Regions from separate parts of the Planococcus donghaensis genome, predicted to be linked through region 3. Evidence: riboswitches for the same ligand, from Rfam matches in the RefSeq annotation. Region 3 holds a riboswitch; each other region holds the start of a gene.
What was found. A riboswitch is a leader RNA that binds a small molecule or an ion and turns the genes downstream of it on or off. The one in region 3 is predicted to bind lysine.

Region 1 (6,600 bases), 200 kb from region 3:
CACCTTGTGTAAAACCGATTGAAAAAGAGACTTACCAAGAATTGATCGATGGAATTACAAAATTCTTGAATGGTGGATTCCGTGAAGTAAAAGAGCAATTGGTCGAAAAAATGTCTGAAGCAGCAGAAAACCTGGAATTTGAACGTGCGAAAGAATACCGTGATCAAATCAATATGATTGAAACCGTTATGGAAAAGCAAAAAATGGCGATGAACGATTTTACCAATCGCGATGTATTTGCATATGCTGTTGATAAAGGCTGGATGTGTGTACAAGTCTTTTTTGTGCGGCAAGGGAAATTGATCGAACGAGATGTCTCACTATTTCCGCTTTATAGAGATCCCGAAGAAGAGTTTTTGACTTTTCTTGGTCAATTTTACGAAAAAGCCAATCACGTAAAGCCAAGTGAAATCTTAATTCCAGAAGCGGATGATCCGGACATGTTGAAAGAATGGCTTGGTGTTCGCGTACTTGTGCCGCAGCGTGGTAAGAAAAAAGAATTAGTGGCATTAGCGAAAAAAAATGCAGAAGTAGCAATCAAAGAGAAGTTCCAGTTGTTAGAGCGCCAAGAAGAACGGACAATTGGTGCATGTGTAGATTTAGGAGAAGCAATGAATATCGAAACGCCATTACGTATTGAAGCTTTTGATAACTCGCACATTCAAGGTGCAGATGCTGTTTCCGCAATGATTACGTTTATTGACGGGAAACCATCTAAAAAAGACTACCGTAAATACAAAACACGAAACGCATCAAAACCGGATGATTATGCAGCAATGCGTGAAGTGATTCGTCGACGCTATTCACGTGTTTTAAAAGATGGTTTACCTTTACCAGATTTGATCGTTATCGATGGTGGGAAAGGACAAATGGAGTCGGCGCGTGAAATTTTAGAAGATGAACTTGGTTTGTCGATTCCTATTGCGGGACTTGCAAAAGACACCAAGCACCAAACTTCACAATTATTATACGGTTCACCAGCTGAAATTGTACCGCTTAAACGAACGAGTGAAGCTTTTTATTTGTTGCAACGAATACAAGACGAAGTTCACCGATTTGTTATTACGTTTCATCGTCAATTGCGTGGTAAGAATTCAATACAATCCGCACTAGACGGTCTGCAAGGCGTAGGGCCGAAACGGAAACAGCAATTGCTAAAGCATTTTGGATCTGTCAAAAAAATTAAAGAAGCATCTGTAGAGGAAATTAAAGAAGCGGGAATGCCGGAAGCTTTGGCACAGTCCATCGAAAAGCATTTCACAGAAGATACATTGCCAAGTGAATCATAACGTGGTATTGTAGTGAATAATTAAATCACTTGGAAAAGTGATGATAGAGGCGCGGACGTCAATAGTAAGCATTCGGAGATTTGCAGAATCTGAGATGGATGGTGAAAGGGGCGATCGCCGAAGTGTGCGTTTTACTGCTATTGCGCATGCTGGTTCTGCATTTAAGAAGTGCAGGGCTGTCAGAGTCAATCTCTGGAGGGCTATCTCACATGGACGTTTTTCGTACATGATAAAAGAGGTAGTTTGCCGCGTATGCGGTGGGCTGCCTTTTTTCGTGTCTAGTTGAAAAATCACTAGTCATTTTGAGGGCCACATACTAAATGTGGGAGTGGATAGAATGGAAACAATTGTTATGAAATTTGGTGGAACATCTGTTGCGACACCGGAAAAAATTATTGGTGTGGCGAAAAGAGCAATTCGTGAAAAAGAAAAAGGCAAACGCGTTGTCATTGTTGTTTCGGCGATGGGCAAAACAACCGATACATTACTCGGGTTAGCTGGGGAAATTTCATCAAATCCGCCAAAGCGTGAGATGGATATGTTATTAGCCACAGGAGAGCAAGTAACGATTTCTTTATTGGCGATGGCTTTTAAAAAATTGGGTCATGAAGCTTTATCATTTACCGGTTGGCAAGCTGGAATCGAAACCGAATCGGTTCCGCGCAACGCACGCATCGAACAGATTCATACAGAACGCCTTGAACGTGTATTGGATAAAGGCTATTTTTGTGTAGTGGCTGGTTTCCAAGGCGTAGACAAAATCGGCAATATTACCACACTTGGTAGAGGTGGATCAGATACGACAGCAGTAGCGCTTGCAGCTGCTTTAAAAGCAGAGAAATGTGAAATTTATACAGACGTTAATGGCGTTTATACATCTGATCCAAGATATGTCACGGGTGCGCGTAAACTCCAGCAAATTTCTTATGACGAAATGTTAGAGCTGGCCAATCTTGGGGCGGGTGTACTGCATCCGCGAGCAGTCGAATTCGCAAAAAACAATCATGTACCATTATCTGTCAGAGCAAGTTATTCAGACGAGCCTGGCACAATCATACAAGAGGTGATCACTGTGGAAACAAACTTAATCGTTAGAGGCGTGGCATTTGAACCTGGAGTCGCGCGTGTAACTGTCACTTATAAAAAACCGTTTAATGGCTCGCTTGCTAATATTTTTAATAAGCTAGCAGAAAATCAAATTGACGTTGATATCATCGTTCAAAGTATTAGCGACGAGTTTCCGCCTTCGGTTTCTTTTTCGATCAGTCAAGAAAGTCTCGAAGAAACGCGCCGTGTTCTAACTGAAGCACAAGAAGAAATTGGGTTCCTATCATTAAATGTGGAAGTTGGTTTGTCAAAAGTTTCAATAGTAGGATCAGGCATGGTGTCAAACCCAGGGGTTGCTGCACGTATGTTTGATATTTTAAGAACAAAAGAAATACCAGTTAAAATGGTCAGCACATCAGAGATAAAGATTTCTGTCGTAGTACCCGAAATTGATATGACAAAATCAGCAAATGCTTTGCACGAAGCTTACGGTTTGTCTGAAGAAGAGTTGATTGAAGCAACACAAAAGTTTTCTTTAAATACTAGTTCGTGAAATTATTCACAAAATGTTCAAATTCTCAATTGTAATTTGTTAACAATAGCGGCATGAGTGAACCTAGCAGTTTAGTTGGAAAAAGCGATTCTCAATTAGAGAATCGCTTTTTAACGGAAATCTATTAAAACGTTTACATATCGAGACGATTTAGAAGGAATCGCTTGTGTAATGCCGGTAAAAGCCGTAATAACTATCTGATTAAAAGCGATTCGTTGCCTTGACGCTCCTAAAGGGGGGGAGTACAATAAATATGTCATATTATTGTATCATGATGGTGCGTGGCTTCAGGTGCTTTCACCATAAACGTCTGCTCTGAACGCTACCAATTAAAGTTTTGAGGGGGGTAAAATTTTGGATAACAATCGTGAATTTTTAATGCGCAGGCTGCACTCATTGTTGGGAATTATTCCTATTGGTTTATTCTTAACGCAGCACTTAATCGTCAACCATTTTGCAACACAAGGTGAAGAGGCATTCAATACTGCATCTCATTTCATGGCAAATCTTCCATTCGTTATTTTCTTGGAGATCTTTGTCATTTACTTGCCGCTCATGTATCATGCGTTTTACGGTCTATACATAGCGTTTACTGCGAAGAACAACCCTGGACATTATAGCTATATGCGCAATATGTTATTTATTGCACAACGTTATACAGGTGTCTTCCTAGTAGTCTTTATCGCTTGGCACGTCTTTGAAACAAGATTCCAAGTGGCAATTGGAAATGCGGCTGAAGCAGATTTTAACATGATGGAAAACATCTTAAGCAATCCATGGATGTTAGCATTCTACATCGTAGGTGTGTTGTCAGCAACTTTCCACTTATCAAACGGACTTTGGTCTTTCCTTGTTACTTGGGGAATTACGCAATCTGCAGCAGCACAAAAAAATGCAACTTATTTCACGCTTCTAGTATTTATTGTGTTATCGGTTATTGGTATCAGAGCATTGTTTGCGTTCGTTTAAGAATGTTTCAATCATTGGTGAACTAAAAGAGGAGTGAATACTAACATGGCGAAGGGCAAAATTTCTATCGTCGGAGGCGGCCTTGCTGGATTAATGGCAGCAATCAAAGTTGCAGAAGCAGGCTCTCCCGCCGATTTATTTTCAATCGTTCCCGTTAAACGGTCCCACTCAGTATGTGCACAAGGCGGGATTAACGGAGCGGTCAATACAAAAGGTGAAGGGGATTCCCCGGACATTCACTTTGATGATACTGTCTACGGAGGCGACTTCTTAGCGAATCAACGTCCCGTAAAAGCAATGGCAGACGCGGCACCTGGAATTATTCGTATGTTCGATCGTATGGGCGTTATGTTCAACCGTACGCCGGAAGGTCTTTTGGATTTCCGTCGTTTTGGTGGCACAATGTACCATAGAACTGCGTTTGCTGGTGCAACTACTGGTCAGCAATTATTATATGCATTAGATGAGCAAGTTCGTCGCTACGAAGTAGCTGGACTTATCACGAAGTATGAAGGTTGGGAATTCCTTGGACTTGTTCTTGATGAGCAAGGCGTAGGTAAAGGAATCACTGCTCAAAATATGACGACGATGGAAATTAAATCGTTCCGCGCAGATGCTGTTATTATGGCAACTGGTGGTCCGGGAATTATTTTCGGGAAATCGACAAACTCTGTTATTAACACAGGTTCAGCGGCTTCTATCGTTTATCAACAAGGTGCATACTACGCAAACGGCGAATTTATCCAAATTCACCCAACAGCGATTCCAGGAGACGATAAACTGCGCTTAATGTCAGAATCGGCTCGTGGAGAAGGTGGACGTATTTGGACGTATAAAGACGGCAAACCTTGGTATTTCCTTGAAGAAAAATATCCTGCTTACGGTAACTTAGTTCCACGTGATATTGCAACACGTGAAATTTTTGATGTTTGCGTTAACCAAAAGCTCGGCATTAATGGCGAGAACATGGTTTATTTGGATCTTTCACATAAAGATCCGAAAGAGCTTGATATTAAACTTGGTGGAATCATCGAGATCTATGAGAAATTCACTGGTGATGACCCACGCAAAGTACCAATGAAAATTTTCCCGGCTGTTCACTATTCAATGGGTGGACTGTGGGTTGATGATCATCAAATGACAAGCATCCCTGGTGTTTTAGCAGCAGGGGAATGTGATTATTCTCAGCATGGCGGTAACCGTTTAGGTGCAAACTCATTGCTTTCAGCAATTTATGGCGGTATGGTCGCAGGACCAAACGCTCTTGATTATATTAAAGGCCTTGATGTTCTAGCGGAAGATCTTCCTTCAACAATTTTTGAACAACATGAAGCAGAAGAAAAACGCAAATGGGAAGAAATTTTAGCATTAGACGGTACAGAAAACGCGTATGTTCTTCATAAAGAACTTGGCGAATGGATGACGGATAATGTAACAGTGGTACGTTACAACGATCGTTTACAGAAGACGGATGAAAAAATCCAAGAACTTCTTGAACGTTTCAATCAGATTAGCATTACAGATACGCAACTTTGGAGTAACCAAGGCGCAATGTTTACACGTCAATTGCGCAATATGCTTCATTTAGCGCGAGCAATCACTATCGGTGCACTTAAGCGTAACGAAAGCCGTGGAGCTCATTACAAACCGGACTTCCCGGAGCGTAACGACGAGGAATTCTTGAAAACGACAATGGCTAAATTTAATGGCAATGACGCACCTATCTTCCATTACGAAGAAGTCGATACGTCGTTAATTCCGCCACGTAAACGTGATTATTCAGCAAAAGCATAATTATGAAGGGAGCTAATTTACCATGGGTGAAGCAGCAAAAACGGTAATATTTGAAATCGAACGCAGAAACTCTACGGATGAAAATTCGTATTGGGAAAAGTTCGAATTGCCATATAAGATGAACATGAATGTCATTTCGGCATTGATGGAAATCCGTCGTAACCCTGTCAACATGGACGGGAAAAAAACCACGCCTGTAACTTGGGACATGAACTGTCTTGAGGAAGTGTGTGGAGCATGCTCTATGGTTATCAACGGCAAAGCGCGTCAATCGTGTACGGCTTTAGTTGATCAATTAGAACAGCCAATTCGCTTGCAGCCGATGAAAACATTCCCTGTTGTTCGTGACCTTGTCATTGACCGCAGCCGTATGTTCGATTCGTTGAAGAAAGTAAAAGCTTGGGTGCCAATCGATGGTACGCATGACCTTGGAGAAGGACCACGTATGCCTGAGCGTAAACGCCAATGGGCATATGAGCTATCTAAATGTATGACTTGTGGCGTATGTCTTGAAGCATGCCCGAACGTCAACGATAAATCTGACTTTATCGGTGCTGCGCCACTTTCACAAGTTCGCTTAATGAACGCCCACCCAACCGGTGCTATGAACCGCGATGCTCGCTTGAACGCGATCATGGGTGAAGGTGGATTAGCAAGTTGTGGTAACTCTCAAAACTGTGTTGAATCTTGTCCAAAAGGAATTCCTTTGACAACGTCAATCGCAGCATTAAACCGCGATACAACAGTTCAAATGTTCCGTAACTTCTTCGGAAGCGACAGAATGGTTGACTAGTAACTGATTAAAACCCCGCTCATGCGGGGTTTTTTCTTTTTGTCTAATGAAAACGCCTGTCCTTTTTAAAAGTTTTTGATATACTATTCAAATGAAATAACTAATTTAAGTACGGTTTAGTTTTTATTCTTAAATAAGCTGCGCTTTCTTGTTTG
Region 2 (6,600 bases), 1.4 Mb from region 3:
CTCCGGAGAAAATAGAGATCTCAGCGATATTGTCATCTTCAGATCCAACTTCCTCTGTTAAGTTAGCAAGAAATTCGTCGGTATCTTCAATTGTTGTGCCTTCTGCAAGACGGACGTTCATCGTCACTTCTTGACGATCAGCTGCTGGGAAAAATTCAAACGGCGTAAAGAGCGCAAGCGATAATAACCCTGTCGCGATTAACAAACCGCCGCCCCCAACAAGTATTGGGCGTTTTAATACACTACGCAAAACTTTATTGGAATAAAACAAAGCCATTTTCTCGAGTGGCTTCCCTAAAAACCCAGGAGTTTTTGATACTTTGTTTGCTTTTCGTTTTGTTTTTAAATATTGCATCATTGGGACAAGAGTAATCGACAAGATTGTTGATGCAATGATTGTGGTGATTAAAATACTTGGTAAGGCTTTGATAAAAGCTCCATTGCCACCTGATAGTAACAATAGCGGTGTAAACGTAACAACAATCGCCAAACTAGAAGCAATGATAGATGGATACACCTCGCGGACTCCTGTAATCGCGCCATTGAGGGCGGAATCCCCTAGTTTATATCTTCGTTGGATATTATCGTTTACAACAATACTGTCATCGACTAAAATCCCGATGGCAATAATGAGACCAATCACGGAAATTTGGTTTAAATCGACACCCAACCACGGAATGGGAATCATCCCGATTAACACGGAAGCCAGTACCGTCAATGCAACCGCAAACGAACCAAACAACGTCAATCCGGCTGTCGTGACGATCAATACGGCAAGTACTGCAATTGCCAATGAAACATACAAGCTGTCAAAGATGTTATTGACGCTTTCTGCTTGAGATACGTATTTTTCAGCTTGAACGCCCGCCGGTAATTCTGTGGTAAATTCGTCAATGATGCTAGAGACTTTTTGATCAACTGCAGGAACATCTTGGGCTGTTTGCAAAAACACGGTGTATGAAATAGCGTTTTCGCCTTCAAATGTTACAATATCTTTCGTTTGTTGATCGACTATTTCAATCGTTGCAACATTTGCAAGTGGCACTGCAGCAGTGCCGACTTGTAATTCTTTTAGTTTTTCAATGCCTTGACCTTGTTGCACAGTTAAACTGATTTGCTCATTGCCGTTATCATGCGTACCAAGAGACAATGGCTGATTTGCTTGTTGCAGAGATTCGAGCACTTCAAATGGTTGAAGCTGATTAGCTGCTAGTTCTTCACTATTCAACTCGATTAACACTTCTTGTGAATTCAATCCTTTAACAGTCGTTCCAGCAACACCAGAAACGGTCTCTACTTCTTTAGACAATGCTGACAAAGCTTCTGCCATATTTGCCAACTCTTCTTTATCTCCATAAAACATATACGATACTAAAGGAGAAGTGAAGCTTAGTTTTTCTACATTTGGTTCTTGCGCGTTATCGGGGAACCCTGAAGTTGCGTTAATCGCTTGTTGCTGGAGGCTATTCACCACTTCATCCGGGTTTTCGCCATCCTCTATTTCTAACGTAATAATAGAAGCGGAATTAGAAGAAATCGATTGCAATGATGCAATGCCCTCAACTTTTTGAATTTCACGCTCGAGCGGGTTCGTAATAGAAGTTTCAACTTCCTCAGGTCCCGCACCTGGCAAAATTGTTGATATTAATACGAGGCTTGACGGTGTTTCGGGAATTTCACGTTGTGGCAATGTAATGAAAACATACGCTCCCACAATCGACAGAATTAAAATTAAAAATATGAATAATTTGCTTCGTTCTAGTATGTAGTTCATTATTCTGCCCCCCTAACTTTTGTATAACAATTGTATAACTTCGAGACTGAAAACACTAGTGGAAAGCTCGAAAAAAAACCAGATGGATCTCTCCATCTGGTTTACAAACTTGGCATTTGCTGTTGCTTCATCCAATAGGCGGCTACAAATAACAACAGCGGTAGTACAATGGATACTCGGAACCAAATGCCTTCTCCACCCCAAAAAATCAGCGCCATCGGGGCCAAAAGTGCAATTCCGCTCCAAGCCAGCGCTTTCCATGATCGTTTCCACAGACCGATAATCGCCAAGACAACTGCCCCAATCACCAGAGACCACAGCAAAATTCCAACTAGAAAAAAGCTCATGTTTATGCGCCTCCGTTCATCCTATTCCTCAATTAATCTATACCCGATTTTCAAAATAAACATACGTCCTCACAAAAAAAGACAGCCTTTTAGGCTGCCTTCTCACATACATTTTATAGGTTTTGGAAAAACAATCGAATAACATCTAAGCCGCCAATAACGTTCCCAGCTGCCGTGCCTAAATTCGTCAGTACCACAACCAATAAAACACGTGTTACTTTATTGTCCCAAAATCCTTTGAGCGTAAAAACGTCTTTCGACAAGGTTTGGAAATCTCCAACATTGGGACGACGAACATAGGCTTGGGCCAGTCCCGAAAACCATCCGGCAGCCAAAAGAGGATGTAAGGCGCCAATTGGCCCGCCGACAAACGCTGTTAAAATTGCTAATGGGTGACCAAAAGCAATTGCTGCACCAATTGCGCCAAGACAGGCTGTCCACAAAATCCAACTAACGGTTTGGTCAATTCCTGCTGCTGGGTTGTTCATGAACGTAATAGCGATCATCGCAACCAACGCCAATGGAATGGCCCACCCAATAACTTTTGGCCATTTCGATTTAGGTGGAACTTCTGAGAGTTTCTTTAAATCGTGGTCGTTATGCACTTCTTTAATGATTCCTGGCACATGAGCGGCACCCAAAACAGCGACGATTTTTTTACCAGGAGCTTCTTTTATTTTTTGTGCCAAATACTGATCACGTTCATCAATAAGTGGTGTTTTTAGTTTTGGAAAAACTTGGGTAAAATCATCCATCACCGCGTTCAACGTATCTTGTGACTTCATCTTTTCCAAGTCTTCTTCTGAAATAGTTTCTTTGCTAAAAATGCTAAAGAATACAGAAGTGAGCAGTTGCGCTTTTCCCATAAAGCCGATATTGCCCCAAATACGTGAAAACGTCACTTGAATATTGCGATCCGCTAATACAAGTTCTGCTCCAGCTTCTTTAGCAGAGGCAATTCCTTGAATCATTTCTTGACCAGGTTTAATGCCAAACTGATCGGCTAACCGATTTTGAAACGAAGAAATCGCTAAGTTCATCAACAATAAACTCGCCTTTTTGTCTTTGATCACTTTAAAAATATCGGTTTCTTTCCATTTGCTATCTTGCGTTACCGATTCATAGCGTTGTGCATCCAATTCGATACAAACCGAATCAGGCTGTTCTGCTTCAATAACTGCCTTCACCTGTTCAGCACTTGCTTTAGAAACGTGTGCCGTCCCGATTAGGATTAATTCTTTTTCGCCGTATTCTATGCGTGTAATATTATCCTCAATCATGTTGTACTTCCTTCGTAGAACTATATTTCCCCTCATCTCAGATGAAAAGACTGTCTATTCTTTATAATGAATCAGAATTGCAAAAATATCAACGTTGCACCCTTTTGTTTCACGGAGAAAAGCAGAAAAAGATCACAAATCAGGCGCATTGAACGTATCGCCATCTTTTAAATTACCGGATTGAAATCCTTTTTTAAACCAGCGTTGTCGTTGTTCTGAACTCCCGTGTGTAAAACTTTCAGGAACGACGTACCCACGCGCACGTTGTTGAATGGTATCGTCTCCTACAGCACTTGCTGCCGTTAATGCTTCTTGCAAGTCACCTTCTTCTAAATATCCCATGCCTTGCGCATGATGAGCCCACACACCTGATAAATAATCCGCTTGAAGTTCTAAGCGAACCTGCACTTTATTGTATTCTTCTTCACTTAATTGATTGCGCAGCGGTTGTACTTCTTCCATCACGCCAAGTAAATTTTGAACATGGTGACCAACTTCATGTGCCACGACGTATGCCATCGCGAAATCGCCCGGTGCTTGGAATTGCGTTTGTAATTCATTGTAGAAACTTAAATCGATGTAAAGTTTGTAATCGCCTGGACAATAAAACGGTCCAATCGATGCTCCCGCTGTTCCGCAAGCCGATTCAACACTGCCTGTGTACAGGACGAGTGTTGGTTCTACATATTCCATGCCTTCTTCAGCAAAAACTTCTGTCCAAACGTCTTCCGTATCTGCAAGGACGACTGAGACAAATTCAGCCAACTCTTCTTCTTCGGGTGTGGCTTCGTAAGGCTGATTGGAAGTAGTTCCTGAAGATCCACCTAATTGATCCATAATAACTCCTGGGTCGCCACCTAAAAAAGCGACGAGTAGGACGATTAGAATACCCCCGATACCTCCTCCGGCTACAATCGCTCCACCTTTGCCTCTTCGATCTTCAACGTTCCTGCTGGCTTTTCTGCCTTTCCAGTCCATAAAAGGTCCCTCGTTTCACTATGATTTTATAGTTAAGCATACCCGTTATCGACTTAGTTTAAATCCATTTTACATAGGCGATAAATTAAAAATCGTTCACGCGGTTCTTTATGGAAATCGGGCAACTGAATTTCTTTTACTAATAGAAAAGCTGTGCTCGTTTCTAAGTACTCGCTATACTCTTGTGGGGCAAAAAATAAAACGATATCGACTGTTCGCGGAGCCTCTTCAGCAGAGCGCAAAACATTATTGAGAAAAGAGATGAATACTTGCACTGAAAAAGGATTAAAAAAGTAAAATTTATTGTCTTGGTCTGCGACTTGGTAGTCTTGTGCTAAGCAATTATAGAAGCTAATGCTCGACTCAGCGTCTTCGTGCTGCTCAAGATACCTTTTTTTATTTTCAAGAGCTTCAGCGTAAAATACCGGATTCATCTCAATTCCAGCACTTTTTGTTCCAAAGAAATGATAAACATAAAAGTTTAAACGTCCTTTGCCACATCCAACATCGACAAGTTGATCTTCTGAAATCACCGGATAATGTGTGAACAACACATCGAGTAAATCATACGGAGTTGGCTCATAGCGATGATGATGTAGAGAATCGGTAAATCCTTGTTGGTGCCCCACAGTTATGATGTTTAGGTGATTGTCATACACTTGCTCGTCCATTTCGTCCCACTTCCTTCCTCACTAAAATTTTACGTTTTCATCTTGCAATTAACAGAGATATTTGTTATAGTACAGCTAATTCAATATTTCTTGCTCCATTTTTATGGAGTAGGATAGAGGCGCAAAAACCATCAGTACGCAAAATGAGGACGATGAGGTCCATTGACGTTTGCCGAAAGGGGGATTTGCCGAAGTGACGGAAAGCTCATATTTCCGTGCGCTGGGTCTGTATTTAACAAATGCAGGACTGTCATATAGGTAACTATATGGAGGGCTATCTGATGCACAGGAACGAATGGTAAACATTGTTTCTACTGCAGCAACAGGACCCCCTGTTGCTGCTTTTTTGTTTATTCCTGACTGGCCCCTCACCTCTAAGCTACGAAAAAAATTAGAAAAGGGTGTGTTGTTTATGAATTTCGGCCAAATTATTACAGCAATGGTAACACCGTTCGACCAACAAGGAGAAATCGATTTCCCAGCAACCAAAAAACTAATCGAGCATTTAATCGCGAACGGCTCTGATGGCCTTGTTGTTGCCGGTACAACAGGTGAATCACCTACCTTATCAATCGAGGAGAAAGTAGAGTTATTCCAATTTACCGTAAACACAGTCGCGGGTCGAATTCCGGTTATTGCAGGAACGGGATCGAATAATACGCGTGCTTCTATTTCATTGACGCAACAAGCAGAAGAAGTCGGTGTTGACGGCGTCATGCTTGTAACGCCATATTACAATAAACCTTCACAAGAAGGCATGTACCAACATTTCCAAGCGATCGCCGAGTCTACGAATTTGCCTGTGATGCTTTATAACATTCCTGGTCGCAGCGTAGTTAATTTGTCTCCTGAGACAATCATTCGCTTATCCCAAATTAGCAATATTGTTTCCGTTAAAGAAGCGAGTGGCGATTTAGACGCCGCAGCACAAATTATCGAAAATACGCCTGACTCTTTTACTGTTTACAGCGGTGATGATAGCTTAACACTGCCAATGCTATCAATCGGTGGAACTGGAATTGTTTCGGTTTCTGCACACATTATTGGCAACGATATGCAAGACATGATCACAAGCTTTAAAACAGGTGATGTAAAAACAGCAGCAGCTATTCACAGACGCTTAGTGCCTACGATGAAAGCATTGTTTGCTGCACCAAATCCAACTCCAGTTAAAGCAGCTCTTAACATTACGGGCGTTCAAGTAGGCGGCGTTCGCTTGCCAATGATTCCATTAACAGTAGAAGAAACCGTGACGTTACGTGCATCTTTACCTGATTTGCATTCAAAAGCAGTAACAAACTAAAGCCGAAAAAACGCTGAAGTTCATCATGAACTTCAGCGTTTTTTTGATTTGATTTATATTAGTCCGTAAGCACAATTTCTGCCGTCTGCTTTTGCTTTGTAAAGGTAACTGTCTGCCCGCGACAGCCAGCTGCTAGTATCATCACCAGGCAAATATACCGCGACTCCAATACTGACAGTAACCGATACACTCTGCCAATTAGCTACCTCCATATGCTTGCATATGGCATCGCCTGTAGCCAATCCTT
Region 3 (6,600 bases):
TATTTACCATACAAATGATTTACACAGTCATTTTGCAAATTGGCCACGCATTAAATCATTTTTAGCTGAACGAAAAAGGTGGCATGAAGAAGAAGGGGACATTTGTCTGGTTTTGGATATAGGCGACCATGTCGACCGTTCGCATCCATTTACAGAAGGTACTGCAGGAAAAGGCAATATCCAGTTACTTAACGAAGCAGGATATGACGCGGTGACAATCGGTAATAATGAGGGCATTACGTTGTCTAAAGAAGAGCTAAATGATTTGTATGTTCAAGCTAATTTTGATGTTGTGGTATCGAATCTATTTGATCTTCATGGCAACCGACCAAAGTGGGCCAAACCCCACCGAATTATTCGGACAGCAAATGGCACACGCATTGGATTAGTGGGGGCAACAGCAGAGTTTACTCCTTTTTATCGCAAACTCGGTTGGCAAATCACCGATGCAAAAGAGTCGATTATTCAATCGGTAGAAGAAATTAAAGACAAAACCGATTTAATTATTTGTTTGTCTCATTTAGGGATAAAAGATGATGAACTATTAGCGGAACTTTGTCCGCAACTCAATATTATTTTAGGTGCACATACCCATCATGTTTTTCATGATGGGAAATGGCAAGGAGATACATTACTTGGAGCTGCAGGAAAGTTTGGTTTTTATATCGGACATATGGCAGTAGAAGAGGAGTTTGGAAAAAGTTCAGCTCGGTTAATTGAAGTGTCGCAGTTATGCGAAGTACAAGAAGATTTTGATAAACATCTAGTTGAACAAGGCAAAATCCAAATGAATGAAATCGTGTATTATAGCGATAAAAAATTGAAGGCAGAGTGGTTTAAGGATTCAGAGCTTGCCACGTTATTTGGGCAAGCAATGATTGAATTCACAGGTGCAGATTGTGCATTATTTAACGCCGGTATATTTATGGAAGATATACATGAAGGTGCGATGACACGATATAATTTTCATAAAATGTTGCCTCATCCGATTAATCCGTGTGTAGTGGAGTTAAGCGGTGCAGAATTAAAAGAGATTTATTTGCAGTCTTTAAATTCAGAATGGCCACAAATTGAGTTAAAAGGAATGGGTTTCCGCGGAGCAGTATTTGGTAAAATGATTCATTTGAACATGGAAATCATTGACCGCCGTCTTTATATTAAAGGTCAACGGGTTGTACACGATCAAAAATATCAATTGGTTACGTTAGACATGCTGACATTTGGTTATTTTTTCCCGAGTTTAAAAAGAGCGACGAAAACATATTTCATGCCAGAATTTCTGCGTGATGTATTCGGTCAATATTTTCATAACAAAGCGATAAAATAGTAATGACAGTTGGAATATATATTCAGTTGATTTTGTAGTGATTTTGGGCTATGCTAAAGAAGAAAGTTATAATGGTGGGTAGAGGCTGCAGGACTAATCAGTAGGGTGCGCGAGTGTGACCGCGTTGAACGCATCTGAAAGGAAGTTTTGCCGAAATTTATTTCTTATGGTCATAGGAAGTGGATTGGGGTCATTCTGAACAAGAATGTCACTGTCATTTGAGCGCAAGTTTGAATGGAGGGCTACAGGGTTGTTTGATGTTTTATCGCACAGACGAATTGTAGAAGGCTGACTGAATCCAAGTGGAGAGGTCAGCCTTTTTTGTCTCAATTTCACCCATCAAAAATAAGGAGGAGTTATTTTGGAGAATACAATTTTTTCGATCTTGCCACCGATTATTGCAATTGTAATGGTCCTATTAACACGCCGTGTACTATTGTCATTAGGTGCAGGTATTGTGGCAGCAGCTATTATCCTTACGTGGTTTTCGCCACTTGAGGCCTTGCAGGAACTTGCTACATCATTCGCAATTATTTTTTGGGACGGCGGTTTTAACGCTTATAATGTCTTTATCCTATTGTTTCTACTATTGTTGGGAGTTATTACAGCGTTTGTTAGTCTCTCAGGAGGCAGTCATGCTTTCGCCGAATGGGCATCAAATCACATTAAATCTCGCCGTGGTGCCAAAGTATTAACGGTTGTTCTTGGAATGGTCATCTTTATCGATGATTATTTTAATGCATTGACTGTTGGGCAAGTAGCACGTCCAATTACAGACAAATACAAAGTTTCGCGTGCGAAACTCGCTTACTTTATTGATTCGACTGCAGCACCGGTTTGCGTAGTTTCTCCTGTATCAAGTTGGGGAGCAGCAATTATCGGTATTATAGCTACCATTTTAGCTGGACAAACTTTCGTCGAATATTCTGCACTTGAAGCATTTCTTTGGATGGCACCAATGAACTTTTATGTGGTTGCTTCACTTGCCATCGTCTTTTTTGTCGCAATTCGCGATGTTGATTTTGGCGAAATGAAAAAACACGAAGTGCTAGCTATTTCAAAAGGACAGCTTTTTGATCCTGAAAAAACAATTCCAGGTGAAATGAAAGAAGAATTTCCATCTCATTCACATGGACACGTGAGAGATTTATTGCTTCCGATTTTACTGTTGATCGTTGGAACAGTGGTTGCAATGATTTGGACTGGCTACCAAAATGCTGGCCAAGTATTTGATATTTGGTTAATCTTTGAAAATACCGATGTACCAGCTTCATTATTAGTAGGGGGAGTATTAGGTGCTTTAACATCTATTATTCTTTACGCACTACAAATGAAAACAAACAAAACAGCTAATGTTGGCTGGATTGGCAAAGGGATCTGGGCAGGTATCAAATCTATGATGGGTGCCGTTTTAATCCTAATATTTGCTTGGTCATTGACTTCCTTAATTGGTGGATTAGAAACAGGCGCATATTTAGCGGGTGTCGTTTCTGACGGCAATGTTCCTACAGCGATTTTGCCAGTCTTATTGTTTGTATTAGCTGGCGTTATGGCTTTTTCTACAGGAACTTCTTGGGGTTCTTTCGGTATTCTTTTACCGATCGCTGGAACAATTATGATTGAAGCGGAACCAGCTCTATTATTGCCAGCACTATCAGCAGTTTTAGCAGGTGCTGTATTTGGTGACCATTGTTCACCGATTTCTGATACGACCATCTTGTCCTCAACAGGAGCAGGAAGTAACCATATGGACCATGTTTTAACGCAAATACCGTATGCACTAACAGCTGCGGGCATTGCTGCTGTCGGGTATATTGTCATAGGGTATACCGGCTCTTTATGGATATCATTAGGCGCTGTGCTGATTGTTTTAGCAGTGTTATTCGTTGTTTGGTCACAACGAACAACTATTATTGAAAAACAACAAAATAATTAATGAAAGTAAGGCAGAGGAGCTTATCCTCTGCCTTTTTACTTTTGTCGCAATAGTTTTTTTCAATTATATTGCGAAAGTGTCTTTACATTAAAGCGCTCTCTCGGTATACTAATTTTAGATTAGTTAATAATCTGAAAACAAACAAAATTCCTATTTTTATGTAAAAAGAATGGGAAAACAAGGGGGAAGAGAGATGGAACGTTCGCAATGGGGTACACGTGCTGGTTTTATTATGGCAGCTGTCGGCTCTGCAGTAGGGTTAGGGAACATTTGGCGTTTTCCGTATGTTGCCTTTGATAATGGTGGGGGTGCCTTTTTCATACCGTATCTGTTTGCACTACTGACTGCCGGTATACCAATTTTAATTTTAGAATTCACGATCGGCCACAAGTATAGAGGGTCAGCACCGTTATCATTTTTCCGTATGGGCGGTAAAAAATTAGAATGGCTTGGTTGGTGGGCCGTATTTGTGTCCTTTGTTATATCTGTATACTATGCGGTTATTATCGCTTGGGCTATGCGCTATACTATATTTTCTTTCAACCAAGCATGGGGTACAGACACACAAGATTTCTTGTTTAACGAATTTTTACAACTGACTGTGAGCCCAGGACAAACGGGTGGAGTAGTTTGGGGCGTCTTTATCCCGCTTGTATTAGTGTGGGTGATAACACTTGGTATTTTACTTGCAGGAGTTAAAAAAGGAATTGAAATGGCTAACCGGATTTTCATCCCAACTTTGGTTATTATTTTCCTAGCAGTCGTTATTCGTGCGGTAACGCTTGATGGAGCTGCGCTAGGTTTGGAAGCCTTTTTCCAACCAGATTTCACGGCCATTATGAATCCGACAGTTTGGGTCGCTGCTTATGGACATATCTTCTTTAGTTTATCTGTCGCATTTGCAATCATGATTACTTATTCAAGTTATTTACCGAAAAAATCCGATATTACAAATAATGCTTTTATTACAGGGTTTGCAAACTCAAGTTTTGAATTATTAGCGGGTATTGGTGTTTTCGCAGCACTTGGCTTCATGGCGACACAACAAGGCGTTGCAGTTGCAGATGTTGCTGCAGGTGGTGTTGGACTTGCATTTGTTGTTTTCCCACAAATCATTAACGAGTTTCCAAGTTTTAACGGATTGTTTGGATTCTTATTCTTCCTATCCTTAACACTTGCTGGACTAACGTCATTAATGTCAATTACAGAAACATATGTTGCTGGATTCACTGAGAAATTTGGCATTTCTCGCAGAAAAGCTGTTCTTTTTGGTGGCGGACTTGCGGCATTAATTTCAATCTTATTCGCAACTCAAGGTGGATTGTTCTTCCTAGATCTTGCAGATTACTTTATCAACCAATTTGGTGTTGCTGCAGTAGGTCTAGTAGAAGTTGTGCTAGTAGTATGGGTATTCCGAAAAGCAGATTTGCTTAAAGCACACGCAAATGAAATTTCAGATATCAACCTAGGTGCATGGTGGAAAGTTAGTCTTGGAATCATTACGCCAATCGTTTTAGGCTACATGATGTTCGGACTACTGAAAATGAATATTCTACAGGAGTTCGAAACAGAAACTGGAAACTATGAAGGATATTCGACTATGTTTACTTTATCCGGAGGCGTTGCAGTAGCTTCTGCGGCAATAGTATTTGGTATTTTGTTCTCTATCGCTAAGTGGCATAAAAACCAAAACGAATACGATGAGCGTAGTTAAAAGGGGGAGTAGCAAATGTCAGCGAGTTCAATTTTAGTCATGGTTATCGGAATGGTTTTAGTTTGGGGCGGTTTAGCTGCTAGTATTTTTCACGCAGTTAACACCAGCAAAAAGAAACGTAACGGTAACGCTGCAAATAACGTATAAGATACTAGCCCGGAAACGAAACGTTTCCGGGTTTTTCTATGGATTTGTGGCACTATGGCAACTTGTGAGGAACACACCTTTATGATACATTTGGAATAGAATGAGATTCCAATTCAAATAAGATAGACAGGGGAAGATGTGCATGTCAGAAAAAAAAGAACATCTCAGAAAGCCTGATTGGTTAAAAATAAAATTAAACACCAATGAAAACTATACAGATTTAAAAAAAATGATGCGAGAAAACAACTTGAATACGGTTTGCGAAGAAGCTAAATGTCCAAATATCCATGAATGTTGGGGAACGCGAAGAACTGCTACGTTTATGATTTTAGGAGCGGTTTGTACAAGAGCTTGTCGTTTTTGTGCAGTCAAAACTGGATTGCCAAATGAATTGGATCTACAAGAACCAGAACGTGTTGCAGCCTCTGTAAAAATGATGAATTTAAAACATGCAGTTATCACAGCAGTTGCACGAGATGATTTAAAAGACGGGGGTTCAGCAGTTTTTGCTGAAACCATCCGAGCGATCAAACGTGCAAATCCATTTACGACTATTGAAGTTTTACCGTCTGATATGGGCGGTGTATATGAAAATCTAGAGCGACTAATGGATGCCAAGCCAGATATTTTAAATCACAATATCGAAACGGTGCGTCGCCTGACGCCAAGAGTTCGTGCTCGCGCTAAATATGACCGCTCACTTGAACTATTAAAACGTTCAAAAGAAATGCATCCCGAAATTCCAACAAAATCTTCATTGATGATTGGATTGGGTGAAACAAAAGAAGAAATTATCGAAGTGATGGATGACTTACGTGCGAACGATGTTGATATCATGACGATCGGTCAGTATTTACAACCATCGAAAAAACACTTAAGTGTACAAAAATATTATTCGCCGAAAGAATTCAAGGAGTTGTGGGAAATTGCGATGACTAAAGGATTTTCGCATTGCCAGGCAGGTCCGTTGGTTCGTAGCAGCTACCATGCGGATGAGCAAGTCAATGCAGCTGCTAAAGAGCGTCAGCGTCTCGGCGATATACAAGCAGCTGCTATAAACAGCTAATGGATGGTGAAGAAAATGATTACATTGGATCAATGGCAATACGATATACTAATTGACCACCGGGAAGGCTTTAAAGAAGAGGCTATCACTACCCGTTATAGCGAAATTTTATCGAAATATGATTATATATTAGGTGACTGGGGCTATGGACAATTACGGTTAAAAGGCTTTTTTGAAGATACAAACCATAAGGCAACGTATGATACAAAAATTAGTACCTTGCAGGACTATCTTTACGAATACTGCAATTTTGGTTGCGCTTATTTTGTTATAAAAAAAGTTGGTAAAGCCACACCACCGACGGAAGAAGTGGAACAGCAAACTCTCGAAGCGGATGAATAATCCGCTAGAGGGTTTTTTTTATCCAATATGATATGATAAAGAAAGAAAAGATAGATTTTCAAACGCCT

Region 1: another riboswitch for lysine. It lies ahead of BCM40_RS06535 (aspartate kinase); the one in region 3 lies ahead of BCM40_RS05460 (Na+/H+ antiporter NhaC family protein).
Region 2: another riboswitch for lysine. It lies ahead of dapA (4-hydroxy-tetrahydrodipicolinate synthase); the one in region 3 lies ahead of BCM40_RS05460 (Na+/H+ antiporter NhaC family protein).

The regions. Positions count from the first base shown of each region.
Region 1 is NZ_CP016543.2:1,303,526-1,310,125, forward strand. It holds gene uvrC (excinuclease ABC subunit UvrC) at 1-1,289, shown strand, start outside; lysine riboswitch at 1,326-1,500, shown strand; gene BCM40_RS06535 (aspartate kinase) at 1,627-2,889, shown strand; gene BCM40_RS06540 (succinate dehydrogenase cytochrome b558 subunit) at 3,244-3,858, shown strand; gene sdhA (succinate dehydrogenase flavoprotein subunit) at 3,904-5,652, shown strand; gene sdhB (succinate dehydrogenase iron-sulfur subunit) at 5,675-6,445, shown strand.
Region 2 is NZ_CP016543.2:2,984,756-2,991,355, forward strand. It holds gene BCM40_RS14690 (efflux RND transporter permease subunit) at 1-1,774, opposite strand, end outside; gene BCM40_RS14695 (hypothetical protein) at 1,876-2,121, opposite strand; gene BCM40_RS14700 (TraB/GumN family protein) at 2,235-3,401, opposite strand; gene ypfJ (KPN_02809 family neutral zinc metallopeptidase) at 3,534-4,379, opposite strand; gene BCM40_RS14710 (class I SAM-dependent methyltransferase) at 4,433-5,050, opposite strand; lysine riboswitch at 5,157-5,335, shown strand; gene dapA (4-hydroxy-tetrahydrodipicolinate synthase) at 5,463-6,353, shown strand; gene BCM40_RS14720 (GGDEF domain-containing protein) at 6,407-6,600, opposite strand, start outside.
Region 3 is NZ_CP016543.2:1,101,944-1,108,543, forward strand. It holds gene BCM40_RS05455 (bifunctional metallophosphatase/5'-nucleotidase) at 1-1,327, shown strand, start outside; lysine riboswitch at 1,399-1,580, shown strand; gene BCM40_RS05460 (Na+/H+ antiporter NhaC family protein) at 1,689-3,263, shown strand; gene BCM40_RS05465 (sodium-dependent transporter) at 3,457-4,977, shown strand; gene BCM40_RS16380 (methionine/alanine import family NSS transporter small subunit) at 4,993-5,124, shown strand; gene lipA (lipoyl synthase) at 5,267-6,190, shown strand; gene BCM40_RS05475 (YutD family protein) at 6,206-6,532, shown strand.